DNA from 3 places in the Halomonas sp. FeN2 genome. Region 2 is predicted to be linked to each of the others. Evidence: predicted binding sites of a transcription regulator. Region 2 holds the regulator's gene; each other region holds the start of a gene.
The links. Region 2 encodes sigma-54, which starts transcription at its own class of promoters, with help from an activator protein. Its sites were predicted from a motif close to TGGCACNNNNNTTGCTNT; they were not measured.
Positions count from the first base shown of each region.

Region 1: a site for sigma-54 is predicted at 4,015-4,032, ahead of KF947_RS04590 (circularly permuted type 2 ATP-grasp protein). Genes of this name have one in related genera too.
Region 3: a site for sigma-54 is predicted at 3,315-3,332, ahead of KF947_RS17700 (formate/nitrite transporter family protein). Genes of this name have one in related genera too.

Region 1 covers NZ_CP074200.1:964,400-970,811, forward strand. The annotation lists gene KF947_RS04575 (CoA-acylating methylmalonate-semialdehyde dehydrogenase) at 1-89, opposite strand, end outside; gene KF947_RS04580 (putative zinc-binding metallopeptidase) at 364-1,434, shown strand; gene KF947_RS04585 (alpha-E domain-containing protein) at 1,431-2,441, opposite strand; gene KF947_RS04590 (circularly permuted type 2 ATP-grasp protein) at 2,446-3,927, opposite strand; gene KF947_RS04595 (DUF2126 domain-containing protein) at 4,293-6,412, shown strand, end outside.
Region 2 covers NZ_CP074200.1:4,349,690-4,356,101, reverse strand. The annotation lists gene KF947_RS20000 (KdsC family phosphatase) at 1-320, shown strand, start outside; gene lptC (LPS export ABC transporter periplasmic protein LptC) at 321-890, shown strand; gene lptA (lipopolysaccharide transport periplasmic protein LptA) at 908-1,402, shown strand; gene lptB (LPS export ABC transporter ATP-binding protein) at 1,414-2,181, shown strand; gene KF947_RS19980 (RNA polymerase factor sigma-54) at 2,311-3,726, shown strand; gene hpf (ribosome hibernation-promoting factor, HPF/YfiA family) at 3,824-4,132, shown strand; gene KF947_RS19970 (PTS sugar transporter subunit IIA) at 4,137-4,607, shown strand; gene rapZ (RNase adapter RapZ) at 4,695-5,627, shown strand; gene KF947_RS19960 (HPr family phosphocarrier protein) at 5,673-5,942, shown strand; gene pmbA (metalloprotease PmbA) at 5,959-6,412, opposite strand, start outside.
Region 3 covers NZ_CP074200.1:3,847,468-3,853,879, forward strand. The annotation lists gene tal (transaldolase) at 1-951, shown strand, start outside; gene KF947_RS17690 (fructosamine kinase family protein) at 996-1,838, shown strand; gene cynS (cyanase) at 1,842-2,282, opposite strand; gene KF947_RS17700 (formate/nitrite transporter family protein) at 2,343-3,155, opposite strand; gene KF947_RS17705 (sigma 54-interacting transcriptional regulator) at 3,523-5,478, shown strand; gene KF947_RS17710 (TolC family outer membrane protein) at 5,663-6,412, shown strand, end outside.

The DNA of each region.
Region 1 (6,412 bases), 1.4 Mb from region 2:
GTCGCGGGGTTGACCACGTCGCGCCATTCCTGGCTTTGCGACTTCACGGGCTGACCATCGATATACATGGGAATTTCGCGAACGGACATAGCGTTGCTCCTATTTATGGTTGTGGTTGTTATGGGTGCGAGTGTTAAAAAAGCTGTTTTTAAAATTCATCGCGGTAAGACAAGTACACAGGGTATAGCAGCAAGTTGACGTTAACGTCAACTAAGTATCTCGTGAGTAAACAAAATCTATAGCAAGACGTCAATTAGCCTTTCCATTGTAGCGTCGCGCTGGCTATGCTTCGGCTAATCAGTGTGCCGCAGACTTGCGGATCGCCCGCGGCGAAAGCTCGTGTTTAAACACAGGGAATTATCTATGCAGACCTTTAGCTGCCGCTGCGGTAATCCGCTGTTCTACGAAAACACCCACTGCCTTGCCTGCCAGTCACAAGTAGGCTGGTGCCCTGCTTGCAGCAATATCGTAGCCATTGAGCCCATGGATAACGGTGGCTATCGCTGTACCCACCCAGGTTGCGATACGGCGCTACTGAAGTGCCACAACTACGCCGTTGAAAATGTGTGCAACCGTCTGGTGGTGATGGAGCACGGCCAAGCAGACACGCTCTGCGACTGCTGTCGTTACAACGAAGTAATACCCGACCTCAATATTGCCGGCCATCGCGAACGCTGGGCGGCGCTAGAGGCTGCGAAACGGCGTCTTTTTCATACTCTGGATCTACTTAAACTTCCCCACGGCACTAAAGAGGATGGTATTAGTGTGCCGTTAAGCTTCTCATTTATGGCCGATGCGTTGCCCGACCAGGGCTTATGGCGCTCCACAGCCAAGCAAGAGAAGGTGTATACCGGCCATGCATCGGGCCATATCACCATCAACGTCAAAGAAGCCGACGACGTTGAACGCGAGCGCTTGCGGGTCGATATGAATGAATCCCATCGCACGCTGATTGGTCACTTCCGCCACGAGATCGGCCACTACTACTGGGATGTATTGGTTAAGGATCGCGATGAAGAGAATTGCCGTGCGGTATTTGGCAACCACCACCGGCCAACCTATGCTGAAGCGTTAGAGCGCTACTACCAACAGGGGGCGCCCAGCGACTGGCCTAATCGCTTCATCTCCGCTTACGCCACCATGCACCCCTGGGAAGATTTTGCCGAAACATTTGCCTACTACTTGGATATGGTCGCCGTGCTGGATACCGCACTGCACATGGGCATTACCCACCTTGAGTACGACGGCAGCCTGGAGAGTATGCTGATTGCGTTTCATCAGGTAGGGATGGCAGTGAATGAGCTCAACCGGGATATGGGCCTGCTCGACTTGGCCCCAGGAGTGCTTGCCCCAGCGGTGCGCGAGAAGCTGGCATACCTGCATCAAATCGTGCAGGCCGCCAGCCCGCTAGGGCACGACTCTCCCGCCGGTTAGTCGTTATCGTTATCCCCCGCGTGGTTTTGACTCTGGCTCTGACTCTGGGTTTGAGTTATGCGAGGTACGCTGTCGTCATTCACAAAATAGGTAGCGCTAAGCGTATCGTGGATAGCGGCAAAGCCAATCTGCAGTTCGTCGATAAACAAGTGCAGCTTGCTGGGTGAGTGGGCCAGCGCTTGAATATCGGCATCTACCACATCGGCGCGCACCAGCGAAACGGTTGCCGCAGGACGATCCTGGCGTGGCAGTAGCGCCAGCTCATGGCCCAGGGTTTCAAGACTACAAGCAATCGAGCGCGGCAGGTTAGGGTCCTGCAGCAAAAAGCGCAATACATCGGGGCCACGCACGCGCAAGCGCACCTGCTGGCGGTACATTTGGTAAGCGGTGAGCGACTTGAGCACGCTCATCCACTGCAGGTTCTCAAACGGCAGCAGTTCTTCAGGGTTTTGCGGCAGCAGACTGGCGGAGCGCACATCCACAATACGGGTGGTCATATCGGCCCGCTCTAACTGGCGCCCCAGCTCAATAAAGGTGCGCGCAGGGCCATGGCTTAACGTGCCTTCAATCAGGCCCGTCAGCGTCTGGCAGCCACGAATAACGCTTTTAAGAAAGCTATCGCGACGGCGTGGACTAACACCGTTTTCGGCATGATCGGCGACGCTCAGATAGAGCTGGTTAACCTCTTCCCAAATCTCCCGGGGCACCACATCCCGGGTGGTTCTGAGGTTCTCACGGGCACTGGCAAGCGCGGAGATAATCGAAATATCATTGTCGGTATCGGCGCATAAAAAGTGCACGACATTGCGTTCATCAAAGTCGGTATGGCGTGCGGTAAAGGCTTCCAGACTGCCGGTCATTTCGATAAGCGGTGCCCAACCAAGCGGTAAGCGACCCGGCAAATCGAGCATAAGGTGGCTATTGACGCTCAGTAAGCGCGCTGTATCTTCCGCTCGTTCGATATAGCGCGCCATCCAGTAGAGGTTCTCTGCAACGCGTGACAGCATGGCATTAGGCTCCTTTCACCGCGGCCGCTGCCGCCTTATCGTCGGTTTCTACAATCCAGGTATCTTTACTGCCGCCACCTTGTGAAGAGTTCACCACTAGCGACCCTTCAACCAATGCCACTCGTGTTAAGCCCCCGGTGGTGACATGAATTTCAGGACCCGAGAGTATGAAAGGGCGTAAATCCACGTGGCGTGGCTGCGCCAAGCCATTCGCCAGCGTCGGCGTGGTCGACAGCGCCAGGGTCGGCTGCGCCATATAGTTGCGCGGATTCGCCTCTATCAAGCGGGCAAACTCTTCGCGGGTCTCTTTGGTTGAACGTGGGCCAATCAGCATGCCGTAGCCCCCTGACTCATTGGCCGGTTTCACTACCAGTTCATCCAGGTGGTCGAGTACATAGCGGCGGTCATCCTCGAACATACACAGGTAGCTGGGCACGTTGGGGATCAGCGGCTCTTGGTCGAGGTAGTAGCGAATCAACGCGGGAACGAAGGCGTAAACGACCTTGTCATCCGCCACACCGGCACCCGGCGCATTGGCGAGTGCTACTTTCCCTGCCCGCCAGGCACGCATTAGGCCCGCCACCCCCAGCATGGATTCTGGGTTAAATGCTTCCGGGTCGAGAAACTCATCGTCTACACGGCGGTAAATAACATCGACCCGGCGTAGCCCTTCCACGGTGCGCATGTACACCACATCATCGTCATCAACGAGTAGATCACTTCCCTGCACCAGCTCGACACCCATTTGTTGGGCAAGATAGGCGTGCTCAAAGTAGGCAGAGTTGTAGATCCCAGGGGTTAGTACTACTACCTGGGGGTCATCCCCGGGCCTTGGCGACATCGCCGCCAGCATGTCGTATAGCTGCGCTACATAGTCATCAACAGGCAAAATTTTGCCTGAGGCAAACAGCTCCGGCAGCACCCGCTTGGTGACATTGCGGTTTTCCAGCATGTAGGAGACGCCGGAAGGAATGCGTAAGTTATCCTCCAGCACGTAGAGCGTCCCATCGCCATCGCGTACGAGGTCGGAGCCACACACATGGGCCCATACGCCGTGAGGGGGATTAATGCCGACACACTGGGGGCGGAAATTAACCGACTGTGCCAGCACCTCGGCAGGCAACACTTTGTCCTTAATGACCTTTTGATCGTGGTAGAGATCATCGATAAATAGATTCAGTGCCTGCACGCGCTGTTTAAGGCCCGCCTCGGTTTTGCGCCACTCACTGGCGGGAATAATCCGCGGCACAATATCAAAGGGCCAGGCGCGATCAATCATCGCGCCTTCAGAATAGACGGTGAAGGTAATCCCCATGGTACGGATCGCGATCTCCGCCGCTGTTTTCCGCTCAGCTAACTCCTCGGCGCTGAACCTTGCCAACATGTTGCACAACTCACCCGCAGAGTCACGTGGCTGTCCGGGTGCGGCCATCAGCTCATCGTAGTAATCACGACACGCATAGTTATTCCAATTCACTTGGCTCATGGGCGCTCTCCTGGCGCTGGGGATGTAAGCGGCAACTTGCTTAATGCTCAGTGTAGGCCTGCCGCGTGCAAAACAATCAAACAATTGAGAGCAAAATGCGTACCATCTTTTGCGATATTTCAACGCTCGCTTACTTAAACGCTACGTGACAGGGAGCAAGAGCAACTTAAAGCGCCTTTACGCCCTATCTTGGTGCGCACAAGTGGCATCAAGTTGGTGCATAACGCGATTTCCACTTTAGTTAAACGTCTTAGTTAAGATAGCGGCTGCAAAATAGTAAAAGTGGAACGATACTTGCGAAACGTTCGGTTATTCCTTAACCCAACCGACCAGCCGATTAATAGCGGCTCTTTTGAGGGTGGCCCATGACCATTCGCGTTGCCTTGTATCATCGTACGACTTACCACTTTGACCGTCCGGTGCGTCTTTCGCCCCACGTTATTCGGCTGCGTCCGGCACCCCATTGCCGCACTCATATCGAAGCGTACTCGCTCAAACTCTCCGGCGATGACCACTTTTTAAACTGGCAACAGGATCCGTTTGGCAACTTCAATGCCCGCGTGGTGTTCCCTGAACCCCGCAAAGAGCTAACCATTGCCGTCGAGCTAATCGCCCCGATGACGGTGATTAACCCGTTCGATTTCTTCTTGGACGATATTGCGCAAACGATCCCCTTTGCTTACCCAGAAGCGCTGCGCCAAGAACTAAGCCCCTATCTTGAAATCACCGAGTCAGGGCCGCGGCTGTTGGAGTGGCTCAAAGCCGTTCCCCGCGAACCAACTACCACCGTCGACTTCCTGGTCGCGCTTAATCAACGTCTACAGGACGATATTGGTTACCTGGTACGCCTGGAGCCCGGTGTTCAGAGCTGCGAAGAGACACTGACACTCGCCAGCGGCTCCTGCCGCGACAGCGCCTGGCTGCTGGTGCAGATTTTCCGCCATCTGGGCCTCGCTGCACGCTTTGTGTCCGGCTACCTCATTCAGCTCAAACCCGATGTTAAAGCGCTGGACGGCCCCAGCGGCAGCGAGGTGGACTTCACCGACCTGCACGCCTGGACCGAAGTCTTCCTGCCCGGCGCTGGCTGGGTAGGTCTCGACCCCACCTCGGGCCTGTTCGCTGGCGAAGGACACATTCCCCTCGCCGCCACTCCGACGACCGGTAGCGCCGCGGCCATCACCGGATTTTCGGATAAGTGTGAAGTCACCTTTGATGTCACCATGGAGGTCGAGCGCATCCATGAAGATCCGCGGGTCACCAAGCCCTATAGCGATGAACAGTGGCAGCGCATCTGCGCCTTGGGAGACCAAGTGGACGCCGAACTCTTGCAGCAGGACGTACGCCTCACCATGGGGGGCGAACCCACCTTCGTATCCGTCGACGATATGGAGAGCCCACAGTGGAACACCGAAGCGCTAGGCGAGCACAAGCGCGAACGCGCCGAGGCACTACTAACCCGGCTGCAGGCCGCCTATGCGCCCGGCAGCGCCATTCAGCAACAGCAGGGCAAGTGGTACCCCGGTGAACCGCTGCCCCGCTGGGCGCTAGCCTGCTACTGGCGTAAAGATGGCGTGCCGCTATGGCGAGATCCCCAGTGGCTGGCCTGTATGGAAGGCGCCCCCAAGGTAGACGTTGATAATGCGATGGCGCATCGCTTCACCAAGGCCCTTAGCGAACGCTTGGGGGTGGCGGAACGCTACTGGATTCCGGCGTTTGAGGATGCCTACTACTACCTCTGGAAAGAGCAGTCGCTGCCCGTCAATGTGGATCCGCGGGAAGCCAATCTCAAAGATGACGCCGAACGCCACCGTTTAGCTCGTTTGTTAGAGCAAGGCTTGGACGAAGTGGTGGGCTACGCCCTGCCGCTGCGCCACTCGATCAGCCAAGCTCACCGCTGGGAGAGCGGCCGCTGGCCGCTCAAGCGCGACCACTTATTCCTGGTGCCCGGTGACTCGCCCATGGGCCTACGCTTACCGCTTTCAGCGCTGCCCTGGGCCGACCCAGAGGAGCAGCCACAGCCTGAATCGCTGTTCGCCCCCCGGCCTGAACTGGGCGATATTCACGGCGAAGTCGCCCGCCGCAACGCCGAACAGCTGCATATCAGCGATGCCGAACGCCTGGGTCGCTCAAGCCACCCTAGCCCATCGCATCCGGAAGGCGAAGCCGTTCAACAGCAGCCACGGGCAAACATCGACCGGGAAAGTAGCGTCATTCACACCAGTCTATGTGTGGAACCGCGGGATGGCCGCCTGCATATTTTCCTGCCGCCGCTGACCAGCTTAGAGCACTACCTTGACCTACTGAGTACCGTTGAGGAGTGCGCCAAGGAACTCGCTTGCCCGGTCATGGTAGAGGGTTACTCACCGCCGAGAGACCCGCGCCTGGAAAACTTTATGATCACCCCTGACCCCGGCGTGATCGAAGTCAATATTATGCCCGCGGCCAGTTGGCAAACCCTGGTAGCACAAACCGAACGGCTATATGA
Region 2 (6,412 bases):
CTGCAGCCTTGGGTATCGACCATGTCCACCAAGGCTGTGAAGACAAGCTAGCCACCCTTCGCGGGCTTTGTCAGCGCCTCGATATCGAGCTGGAACAGGTGGCTTATTGTGGCGACGATCTACCCGATCTAGCGGCTATTAAGCGTTGCGGCGTAGGCATTACCGTACCTAACGCGCCAGACTACATGCACACCCACGCCGACTGGATCACCGAACGCCTGGGTGGCCACGGTGCCGTGCGCGAAATTTGCGATACGCTGCTTGAATCGCAAGGGCACTGGGGCGCGGTGCTCGACACCTATCTGCACGGCCGCACTTAAATGGCTAAACGCTTTAAAGTACGCCTCTGGCTAGCCGGGCTAGTAATAGCGCTAGGGGCCCTGCTGGTATGGCTTGACCCTCGTGGGCCTCAAGGCACCAGCATCGATCCGGAAGCGCAGGCCCAGGAACCAGGCCACGTACTGGAAAATGCTGAAATTACGCTATTCGGCGATAACGGCAACGTTTTGCAGTCGCTGAAAACACCGCGCCTTATCCATACGCCTCAGCAAAGCGAAACCTGGACAGAAGAGCCCGAAGCGGTACTGTATGACAATGAGGATCGTCAATGGCTAGCGAGTGCCGATGTAGGCACGCTCAACACTGCTACCCAAGCTCTGCTACTGTCAGGCTCAGCTCAGTTGATAGCACCGGACGAAGGCTGGCAGCTAGATACTGAGCTACTCCATTATGATGGCCTAAATCAGCATGCGTGGAGTGAAACACCGGTCGTGCTTCAGCAACCACCCCAGCAAATGAGCGCTTCACGCTTGGACGTGTGGCTTAACAATAGCCGGGTTCGCCTAACTGATAACGTGCGCGGCATACACCCCCCGGCCACGCAACCTTAAGCTTAAGAGGAGTCGCCATGAAAGCACTTATCTACACAGCCCTTTTTGCACTCGCTATGCCGGTATCGTCGTTGGCTCAAACTTCACAACAAGCTCCCGTGGAAGTTGAAGCCGACCGGTTGGATCTCGACCAGCGGGCCGGGACTGCTGTTTACACTGGGGATGTGGACATTCGCCAGGGGGAAATGCAGCTGCGCGGCGACCGGGTAGAGATCGAACGCAACGACGCGGGCGAACTCTCGACGGCAACCGCCACCGGAGAGCGCGCCTACTTGCGCCATCAAGGCGAAGGGCAAGATGGCCCTACAGAGGGCTGGGCACGGCGGATTATTTATCACGTCGCCGAGCGCCGCGTTGAGTTAATTGACCAAGCCGAACTGACCCAACAGGAGGACAAATTTAGCGGCGGGCGACTTGAATATTTTATTGATCGTGAAGTGATTCAAGCACGCTCTGACGTTGACGGCAGCGAGCCCCAGCGCATACGTATGACCCTTCAGCCTGAACAATAGGGAGTCAAGCTGTGGCAACTGCTGACACTACGCCGAACAACATCCTTACACCGAACAAAACCCTTTATGCCCACCACCTGGCTAAAAGCTACAAACGCCGCCGTGTGGTTAAAGACATCAATTTGGAAATCTGCCAAGGCAGCGTCGTTGGGCTCCTGGGCCCCAATGGCGCGGGTAAAACCACCTCATTCTATATGATCGTTGGGCTAGTCAAGTCCGACGCTGGCAAGGTGGGTATCGACGATGTGGATTTAACCCGCGCCCCCATGCACGAGCGCGCAGCGGCGGGAATTGGCTATCTACCTCAAGAGGCATCTATTTTCCGCAAACTCTCGGTTGCCGATAATATTATGGCGATACTCGAGACCCGCAAAGAGCTTAGTCGCAGCGACCGCGAACAGCGCCTGGAAGCGCTACTCGAAGACTTCCATATTACCCATATCCGCGACAACCTGGGCATGAGCCTTTCAGGGGGCGAGCGCCGGCGTGTAGAAATCGCCCGTTCGCTAGCCACAGAGCCCGCTTTTATTCTGCTTGATGAGCCTTTTGCGGGCGTTGACCCCATCTCGGTAGGTGATATTAAAAGCATTATTCGTGCGCTTAAACAGCGCCATATCGGCGTGCTGATTACTGATCACAACGTGCGTGAAACCCTGGATATTTGCGATATCGCCTATATCGTCGGCGATGGGCAAATCATCGCCAGTGGCTCGCCGGCTTCGATTCTCACCAATCAAAAAGTAAGGGACGTGTATTTGGGCGCCGATTTTCGTCTGTAACAGTTTCGCCTTCATCGCCCCTAAATAGCGCTTTAAAACAACTTTACTACCAATGGCATGCTTATTGCACTTGCGCCAAGCACTCACTCGCACTAGGGTGGAGCATTCTGATTAACGAGTGGTTCTCAGATGGTCATGAAAGCTTCTCTCCAACTGCGTATCGGCACACAGCTGACCATGACGCCCCAGTTGCAGCAGGCCATTGCGCTGCTGCAACTCTCTACGCTGGATCTTCGTCAAGAAATTCAGCAGGCACTTGATGCCAATCCCATGCTGGAGCAGGAAGATGAATTTAGTGAGCAGGCTGTCAGCGAGCCTAAGGAAGAAGAGTGGTCAGAGAGCATCCCTACTGAGCTCTCGGTAGATAGCGACTGGTCAGATACCTATCAAGATATGGGCAGTCAGGGGGGTAGCAGCAGCGAAGGCCCTGATTTTGAGCGTCAGGCAGCAGGGCAAAGCCTGCATGGCCACCTGCTATGGCAGCTTGCCATGACCGATTTTAGCGCCCGCGAGCAGCTTGTCGCGGAGAGTTTAATCGACGCGCTCGACGCTAACGGCTACCTAACCCAACCGCTCAACGACATCCGTGAAGGCCTGCGCGCCCAGGGCATTGACGGGCTTAGTCAACGCGAAGTGGAAACCATTCTGCTCAAGCTCCAGCAGTTTGAGCCGACCGGCATCTTTGCCCGGGATCTGCGTGAATGCTTGATGCTGCAGCTCGCCGCCCTCCCCGATGATACGCCACTGCTGGTTCCCGCTCGCCGTTTAGTGCGGCAGTTTCTCGAAGCGCTTGGTAAAGACGATATGCGCCTGCTGAAGCGCCGCCTAGGGCTCGACGACGAACAGTTGACCGACGTCATCCTACTGATTCGCAGCCTAGACCCACGGCCAGGCAGCGCTTACGGCGACACCGACGATAGCTATGTTACCCCCGACCTAGTCGTGCGCCACGATAACGAAGGCTGGCACTTAGAACTCAACCCAGAAGCCCTGCCAAGGCTGCGCATTCAGCCGGACTACGCCAGCTTGATTAAGCGAGCGGACAAGAGCCAGGACAATCAGTTTCTCAAAGAACACCTCCAGGAAGCGCGCTGGCTGATCAAAAGCCTCTCTAGCCGAAACGATACGCTGCTGCGTGTGGGTCGCGAAATCATTACCCGCCAGATTGGCTTTTTGGAGCACGGTGAAGAAGCCATGAAGCCATTGATACTGGCCGATATTGCCGAAGCCGTCGAGATGCACGAGTCGACTATTTCACGGGTAACGACGCAAAAATATATCCATACACCTCGAGGCGTGTTTGAACTCAAATACTTTTTCTCAAGCCAGGTGAGCGGTCAAGATGGCGATAGCCATTCCAGCACTGCCATCCGGGCACGTCTCAAGAAACTGATTCAAGAGGAGCCGCCCGGCAAGCCGCTTTCAGATAGTCGCTTAGTGACGCTGTTAGGCGAGGGAGGGATTCAAGTGGCGCGTCGTACGGTGGCGAAATACCGTGAAGCCATGGGCATTCCCTCATCTAGTGAACGGCGCCGTTTGCGCTAACTTCGCTAACGTTTCAGGGAAACTCTCGACAAGGGCTTTGCAACGCGGCAAAAAGGGTTACAATCGAAGTACAGTCCGATGGATAAGGAGCACGTCAATGCAAGTAAATATCACTGGTCATCACGTAGAACTGACTGACGCCTTGCGTGACTATGTCAACGAAAAGCTTGAGCGTGTAGAGCGCCATTACGACAATATAACTACGGTGCAAGTCACCTTATCAGTGGAGAAAGAGCGCCAGCAGGCCGCCTGTACGCTGCACGCAGCAGGTGCTGACTTACATGCGGAAGCCCTAGACAGTGATATGTACGCCGCTATCGACGCGCTAGCGGATAAAATCGACCGTCAACTCGTTAAACACAAGGAAAAAGCACAAGCTCGCGCCCAAGGCGCTGGTGTGCGTTAATTCAATGACGTTGGAAACCATACTCCCCCCGGAACGTGTTCTGTATGACGTACCCGGGGGTAGCAAAAAAAGGGTGCTGGAGTTTTACAGCACCTTTATTGCCCAAAATATCCCCAGCCTGGACAGCCAAGAAGTGTTTAGCCGTTTAATCGGCCGCGAGCGCTTAGGTAGTACGGGTATTGGTAACGGCGTGGCTATTCCCCATGCGCGGAGCCCCCACTGCACCGCCCCTATCGCCGGGTTTTTAAAGCTGGCTGAAGCAATCGATTTCGATGCTATCGACGGCGATCCGGTAGATCTGGTATTTGTCCTGTTGGTACCCGAAGAGGCAGATGACACGCATCTCTCACTACTGGGGCAGGTAGCGACCATCATGAATGATGCGGACACGCGCCAGCAGCTGCGTAAAGCAGCCAGCCAGCGCGAACTGCTCGAGCTGATTACCGCTAAAATTCGCGAGCAATCAGCGGCCTAAGGGTCTGAAAGCCTGTTCAGGGCACAGCACAGCAGATTATTCGCTCACCACCCTCAACGCAGCTTGATCAAAGCAAAGAGAGACTCTATGCAACTGGTGATCATTAGCGGCCGCTCCGGGTCAGGTAAATCTATCGCCTTGCAAGCGCTGGAAGATCTTGGCTACTACGCGATTGACAACCTCCCCGCTATGCTGCTGGGATCATTGGTGGATGAACTGCGTGACCAGGGCGATCGCACCCATCTGGCGGTCAGTATTGATGCCCGCAATTTGCCGGGAGCGCTGGAGCGCCTACCCTCTTTGTTAGAGGAGTTGCGTCAGCGTAAAATCGACTTTCAAGTGATTTACCTAACTACCGACGCACGCATACTGCTTGAGCGCTACTCTGCTACTCGGCGACGCCATCCGCTGACCCGCGATAGCGAGATGACCCTGGAAGAGGCGATCAATAAAGAGGAGGAAACGCTGGAGGATATTCGCGACCTGGCCGACCTTTTGATCGATACATCACGGTTATCGGTGCACGATTTACGTCGCCGTATTACCGACCAGGTAGCGCATCAACGGCGCGATAAGCTGACGTTAACGCTGGAATCGTTTGGCTATAAACGCGGCGTACCGTTAGACGCCGACCTGGTCTTCGATGTGCGCTGCCTGCCAAACCCTTACTGGGATCCAACGCTGCGCCAGTTCACTGGCCGCGACGCGGAAATCGTGGCTTTTTTGAGCAGCTATCCGATCGTTGACGCCATGAGCGACGACATTTTGGCCTGGCTGGAGCGTTGGTTACCCGCTTACCAAAATAGCCAACGTAGCTACATGACTATCGCCATTGGCTGTACGGGTGGTCAGCACCGCTCGGTCTATATGGTCGAGAAGTTAGCGGAAAAATTAGCGCCTAGCATGGGCGAAGTTCAGCTTCGCCACCGCGAACTTGGCCTGCATTACACCTTAAGCGAACAGTTGGCCGCTCCTCTCGTCAGCGCTGCCACACCCAACGAGCGGCCAGAGACCTCTTAAGCGCGTCTATCCATTAATGACACCACTCGGCGAAAAGGAACCAGGGTGCCAGAACGCATACTTACACTTACCAATCAACGCGGGCTACACGCTCGCGCGGCGACAAAACTGGTCAAATGCGGCCAACAGTTCACGGCAAAAATATGCGTCTACAAACAGCAACAGGCTGCCGACGCCGCCAACATCATGTCACTGCTGATGCTTGCCGCACCTTGTGGCACCGAGCTTAGAATCACCGCCGAAGGCGATGACGCCGAACAGGCGCTTGAAGCGATTCAAGCGCTGTTCGACGCCCGCTTTGAGGAAGATCAGTAGCCGTCGCTTGTGCCTGCTAGTCCCCCGCTACGGTCATGGCATCAATCAACCAGCTACCCGTGTGAACACTGCCACGGGTATCGGTGTCATCGCCAATACCTACTAAGCCAGCAAACATGCGCTCCAGGTTTCCGGCGATAGTGAACTCTTCTACCGGGTACTGCACCTTGCCATTCTCGACCCAAAAACCTGCTGCACCGCGAGAGTAGTCGCCGGTCACACCGTTGACACCCTGGCCCATCAACTCAGTTACCCAAATACCCCGCCCCATCTCTTGCAGCAGGCTCTCGCGTGATTGCAGCGGCGTCGCTAAACGCACGTTACGTGCCCCACCGGCATTACCCGTGGTTTGCATATCGAGACGACGGGCGCTGTAAGACGAGAGCATATAGCTGGCAATGCGCCCCTGATCGATAAAGCGATTATTGCGCGTTTGCACGCCCTCACCATCAAACGGCGAGCTTGCCGTG
Region 3 (6,412 bases), 500 kb from region 2:
ACCAGCCAGCTGCAACAGTTAAAGCAACATTCGCTTGTCGTCGCCGACACAGGAGATCTTGAGGCTATTCGCCGTTATCAGCCCCAGGATGCCACCACTAACCCGTCGCTGCTGCTCAAGGCATTTAGTCTGTCCGGTTATCAAGCGCTGATCGACGAAGAGCTGAGCAGCGTAAAAGCCTCTGGTGGCAGCCGTGAAGAGCAGGTCAAGCATGCCGTTGACCGTCTGGCGGTGGCGATGGGCAGTGAGATTTCCGCCGTGGTACCGGGCCGTGTCTCCACCGAAGTGGCTGCTCGATTGTCGTTTGATACTCAGGCCAGCATCGCCAAGGCCCATGAGTTAATCGAACTGTACGACGCCCGCGGCGTGTCGCGGGATCGCGTGCTGATCAAGCTCGCCTCCACCTGGGAAGGGATTCGTGCCGCCGAGGTGCTCGAGCGTGAGGGCATTCAGTGCAACCTGACGCTACTGTTCAGTGATGCCCAAGCCCAGGCCTGCTTTGATGCCGGGGTGTTTTTGATTTCTCCCTTTGTCGGCCGCGTGACCGATTGGTATAAAAAAGAGACCGGCAACGACTACACGCCGGAAAACGACCCGGGCGTTCAGTTTGTTCAGGGTGTTTGTGAGCGCGCCAACCAGGGTGGCTACGACACCGTTGTAATGGGCGCAAGTTTCCGCACCACTGGCCAGGTGCTTGCCTTAGCAGGCTGCCCAAGGCTAACGATCTCGCCTGCCTTGCTAGAAGAGCTGGATGCCACCGAAGGCAGTGTCACCGCGCAAATTCAATCGGGTAAAGGCAGTGGCAAACCGACTGAGCCGCTGAGCGAAACCGCCTTCCGCTGGGGCCACAATCAAGACGCCATGGCCAACGACAAGCTCGCTGAAGGTATCCGCCGCTTCCACGATGATCAGCTGGAACTGGAATCATTGATCGATAAACGCTTGAGTTAAGCTACCAATCTTAGGACGTACTCATCCCTATGGAGAGTCGCACTATGGATGCCACCCTGAGCCAACTGCTCGAGTCTATCGAGTTAACCCCCACCGGCGGTTTGCAGCCGCTAAGTGGGGGTGATATTGCTGCCGTTTATCGCTTGGAGACACAGCACGGGCAGGTGGTGATTAAGCACGATGACGCGGCGCGAGTACGCGGTGAAGCCGAGGGGCTAGGTGCCTTGCGCAGCGCCTGCGAGAAGCTTGCGGTGCCGGAAGTGCTAGGTTTATCGGCGGGCTGGCTGGTCATTGAGTCATTAGACACAGTGCCCGTGGAGCCGAAGAGCGAGGCCGCGCTTGGTGAAGGGCTGCGCGGCCTGCACAGCGTAATTGGCGATGCCCACGGCTGGCATCAAGATAATGCCTGTGGGCAAACGCCTCAGCCGAATACCCCGCTTAGCGACGGACGAGCTTTTCAGCGCGAGCGTCGCCTACTTCCCCTGTGTGAGGCGTGCCACCAACGTGGTCTATTGAGTAATGAGCTGCGAGGGCGTATCGAGCGCTTAGCCCATGATTTAGAGCGCTGGTTGCCGAATGCACCGCCCAGCTTGCTACACGGCGATTGTTGGTCGGGGAATGTGCTTTTCACTACCAGGGGACCAGCGCTTATCGATCCGGCCGTTTATCGCCACTACCCGGAAGTTGATGTGGCGATGCTGACACTATTTGGTTCGCCAGGGGAGGCCTTTTTTGACGCCTACTGGAACGGCAACGCCCCGACCGAATGGCCGAGGCGTGAAGCCCTGTTTCAGCTCTATCCGCTGCTGAATCACCTGCTGCTGTTCGGTGCCGGTTACCGTTCGGCGGTTGAACGCAGCGTGGTGAGGCTCGAGTCTTTCAGCTGAGTCTTACCAAGACTTATAGGGCAAAAACTTGCCGTTCATGGTGAGTAATACCCGGTCGCCTTTGGGATCTTCGATTTTGTCGACCTCCATAGTGAAGTCGATGGCGCTCATGATGCCGTCGCCAAACTTCTCCTGTACCACGTCTTTAAGAGTCTCCCCGTAAACGCCGACAACTTCATACAGGCGGTAGATGAACGGGTCTTGGGGAATCGCTTCATCCCAGGCTTTGGTAGGGAAGGCCACCAGGGCGTCGGTGACATCACTCTCCACACCCAGTGTGTCGCAAAGCTTAGCGGCAACCTCTTGGCTGGCGCTGTTCATACCGTAACAGGCGGAGGCGACCCAGACTGGCGACATGTTGACCGCTTTACCAATATCATCCCAGCTCATCTTTTTACGCGCTTTGGCGGCGAGCAGGGTGTGACGCATTTCGAGCTTATCCATGATGGTTCTCCTTTATAGGGGAGGGCGTTTGAAGCCCTTTTTTTGCCTAATAGGCTGTGATCAAGACAACACTTTTTTGGCTTGGGTACGGACGTGGGTGGTGTAAAGAACGAGACCAACCAGGGTCAGGCCGCCGACCAAGTTACCCAGTACCGTGGGAATCTCGTTCCACATGATGTATTGATACAGAGTGAAGTCAGCGCCCATCATCAGACCAATTGGGAACAGGAACATGTTGACCACGGAGTGCTCAAAACCGAGATAGAAAAACACAATAATTGGCATCCACATGGCCATGATTTTGCCGGACACCGTTGTGGAGATGGCGGCGCCCACCACGCCCATGGAGACCATCCAGTTACAGAACATGCCCCTCAGGAAGAGCACGATCCAGCCGGCAATCCCCGCCTCCTGATAACCCACCGTGCGACTTTCTCCAACGGCCATCATCGTTTGGCCGACAGCGTTGATCTCCTCGGTGCCGCCCATGGTGAAATTCAGGTAGCCGAAGGTGGCGATAAATAGGGCACCTCCAAGGTTGCCAAGACCCACCAGCGCCCAGCACTTCAGCATGCGCGGCAGTGTCACACCGGGTCTTTTGTCGAGCCATGCAAGAGGTACCAGCGTAAAAACACCAGTGAGCAGGTCATAGCCCATCAGGTAGAGCATCACAAAGCCCACGGGGAAGAGCAGTGCTCCAATTAAAAAGTGGCCTGTTTGGGTCGCGATGGTAATGGCAAAAATAACTGCCAACGCTAGGGTCGCCCCCGCCATAAAGGAACGGATAAGCGTATCCCGAGTACCCATATAGACTTTGGACTCACCCTGATCCACCAACTTGGTGACAAATTCACTTGGCATTAGATAAGACATAAGTATGTCTCCTGTGTCATTTCGGTTAATTAACGCCTAACCCTAGAGTTTTAGTGTTTCCTGGCAGGAGTAATAAATAGGAGCAATAAAACCGATGGCTGCGCCGTCCTGGTGCAAAAGAGATTAAGCGTATGGCGCTATCGCACTATCCACATAGCTATTGCTATTTGTGTGCCAACTCGCGCGTATTGTTTTTAATCGTCTGTTTTTAATAAATTAATTGGTTTTTTGAAGGAGTTTTTGAATTGCATATCGAGTTACGAAAAATCGTAATTAACGATATTTCGTTGCTTTATTTACGAAATGTCGTAATTGGCGCGGGAATTGAATGGTTAAGGAGAGACCACCTAGAGCCATGAGGTATGCAATGGATGAGCAACAACGCAATCACACCGCGGCGCTGATGGTCGCTTTTTCACCTTTGGCGATGATAGTGGTCGACCCTTATGCCGATAAGTTACTGGACGCTAACTCTGCCGCCTGTGAGTTGCTCAATATTAATGAAGCACTGCCTCTAAAGGCGCCTTTTAGCCATCGTTTAAGTGCTTCACTGCCGCTATGGGTGAGCTTCACCGATGAGACGCTGGTGCAAAAAACGGCCTGGTCGGATGACCTGGTGATACTAGACATGCTGCGCCAGCCTTATCGGGTAGAAGTTTATGCCCAGCATATTGAAGACTCTTCACAGCTGTTACTGACGCTGATAGACCGCAATAAAGCTGAGCAGCGGCGAGCAAAAGCGGAATTAGGCCGCCAACACCGCCAGGGGGAAGTGGGTTGGCAGCGGGTCGAACAGGTGTTCGAACGGATTGAAAAGCAGAACCAGCTGATTCTGGGCGCAGCGGGTGAGGGGATTTACGGCCTGGATGCTGAAGGAAAAACCACCTTCGTGAATCCTGCCGCCGAGCGAATTCTGGGCTGGAGTACCGAAGATATGGTAGGCCACGATGCGCACCTAATGTTTCATCATACCCACGCCGATGGCAGCCACTTCCCGGTGCAGCAGTGTCCTATCCACGCCTCATTCAGCGACGGCCAGGTGCACCACGTCGATAACGAGGTGTTCTGGCACAAAAATGGTGAGGCGATTCCCGTTGAGTACACCAGCACCCCTATTTTTGAAATGGGCCGTTTGGTCGGGGCGGTGGTGCTATTTCGCGATATTCGTGAGCGCAAGCGCGCCGAGCAGCAGTTGCGTGATGCCCTTGCAGAAGTGGAGTCACTCAAACAGCGTCTGGAACTGGAGAATGAGTACCTTCAAGAAGAGATAAAAGCGGAGCTTAACCACCGCGATATTGTTGGCAATAGCCCGGCGGTGGCAAAACTGATCCAGCAGATTGAGCTGGTCGCTCCCACTAGCGCCAACGTGTTGATTAGCGGCGAGTCGGGTACCGGCAAAGAGCTGATTGCCCGGGCCATTCATGCCGGTAGCTCGCGCAGCGATCGACCGCTGATCCGCGTGAACTGTGCTGCTATTCCCCGTGATCTGTTTGAAAGCGAGTTTTTTGGCCATGTCAAAGGCGCCTTTACCGGCGCGGTACAGGATCGCCCTGGGCGCTTTGAGCTTGCCCACGGCGGCACGCTATTTTTGGATGAAGTCGGTGAAATCCCTCTGGAACTGCAGAGCAAGCTACTGCGGGTGCTGCAGGATCAGCAGTTTGAGCGGGTGGGCGATAACCGTACCCGCGAGGTAGATGTGCGGGTGATTGCTGCTACTAACCGTGATCTACGTGACATGATCGAAGAGGGCCACTTTCGTGAGGATCTCTATTTCCGCCTTAATGTCTTCCCGATTGATTCGGTACCGTTGCGCAAACGAATAGAAGATGTACCGCTGCTGGCACGGCATTTTTTACAGCGTGCCTGCCTGAAGTTTAATAAACCCGGCGTGCGCATTCCCCCCGCCCAGTTGGAAATTCTTCAGCGCTACCCATGGCCGGGCAATATTCGTGAGTTGGAAAACATTATTGAGCGCCAAGTGATTGTGACCCAGGATCGCCGCTTGATGTTTGATGACTTGCTATTGGGGGAGCCCCCGCGTGCGATAGGTCTTACTAATCCGGTTGCACCAGCCCACGCCAGCGTGGAGAAAAGTGAAACACTACTGCTGACCGAACATGCGCTGGGGCAGCGCCAGCGGGAGAGCACGATTGCCGCTCTGGAAAGGGCGGGAGGTAAAGTTTCTGGGGCAGGAGGTGCGGCGGAGTTGCTTGGCATAAAGCCCACGACGCTTGCCTCACGGCTAAATAAATGGGGCATCGACACGCGGGAGTTTCGTAGAAGAGAGCCACATTTATCGCCAAGGCATCATGCTTTGGACTAAGGTAAGCTGGAAGCGGCTTGACAATAGGTTGTTCACACATTTTCCGATTGTTCAAGGCTAGCATACATACATGAATGTAACTATAATGCTCATCTTTCTGAGTGGCACCGTACTTTGAGTGATTTTGTGCGCTGATTGATTGAGTGCGTTCGCCAACCTGATGCTGATACCTAGAGGCAATCCCATGCGACTGGCACACTGGGCAGTCAATGCCCCTTTACGACCCCTGCTGTTAGCGGTATTTACGGCTTCTTTTGTATTGCCTGCTCAAGCCGCCGACCTAATCACGATTACCCGTGATGCGTTGGATAATAACGCTGAGCTTGCTTCGGCGCGCTCGGAATATTTGGGTGTTGAAGCAGGCAGAGATGTTGTGCGTAGCGGGTTATTACCCCAAATTAACGCCTCGGGTACCGTGGCGCACAATGAACAGTATGAAAGCCAGGGTTCATCCCGAGCGGGAGTAGGGGCTGGAACGGGTAGTGTGAGCGCTGGTGATGACCGCTACAACACCGTATCGCTCTCCCTTGAAGCCACCCAGGCGCTCTATGATGAAGTAACCCGCCGACAAGTCACCCAGGCCGAGCGCCAGATTGACCAGCAGGTATATCTGCTAGCGGCGACTGAGCAGCAGTTGCTAATCGATGTAGCCAGCGCCTATTTCGACATTCTGCGTGCTCACGAAGTCCTCGAAGCGCGGTTTGCTCAAGAGCGAGCTATTGGCCGTCAGCTTGAGCAGGCCGGTGAGCAGTTTGAGGTCGGGTTGATTGCAATTACCGAAGTCGAAGAGGCCCGGGCTACCTTTGACCAGTCCCGTGCTGATCGCATTGCCGCAGAGAGCAATCTGCAGGTGGCATTTGAGGCTCTGGAGCAGTTGACCGGCCAGCGTTATGCCAGCATTGAGGCGCTGGGCGACAGTATGCCGATAGCACTT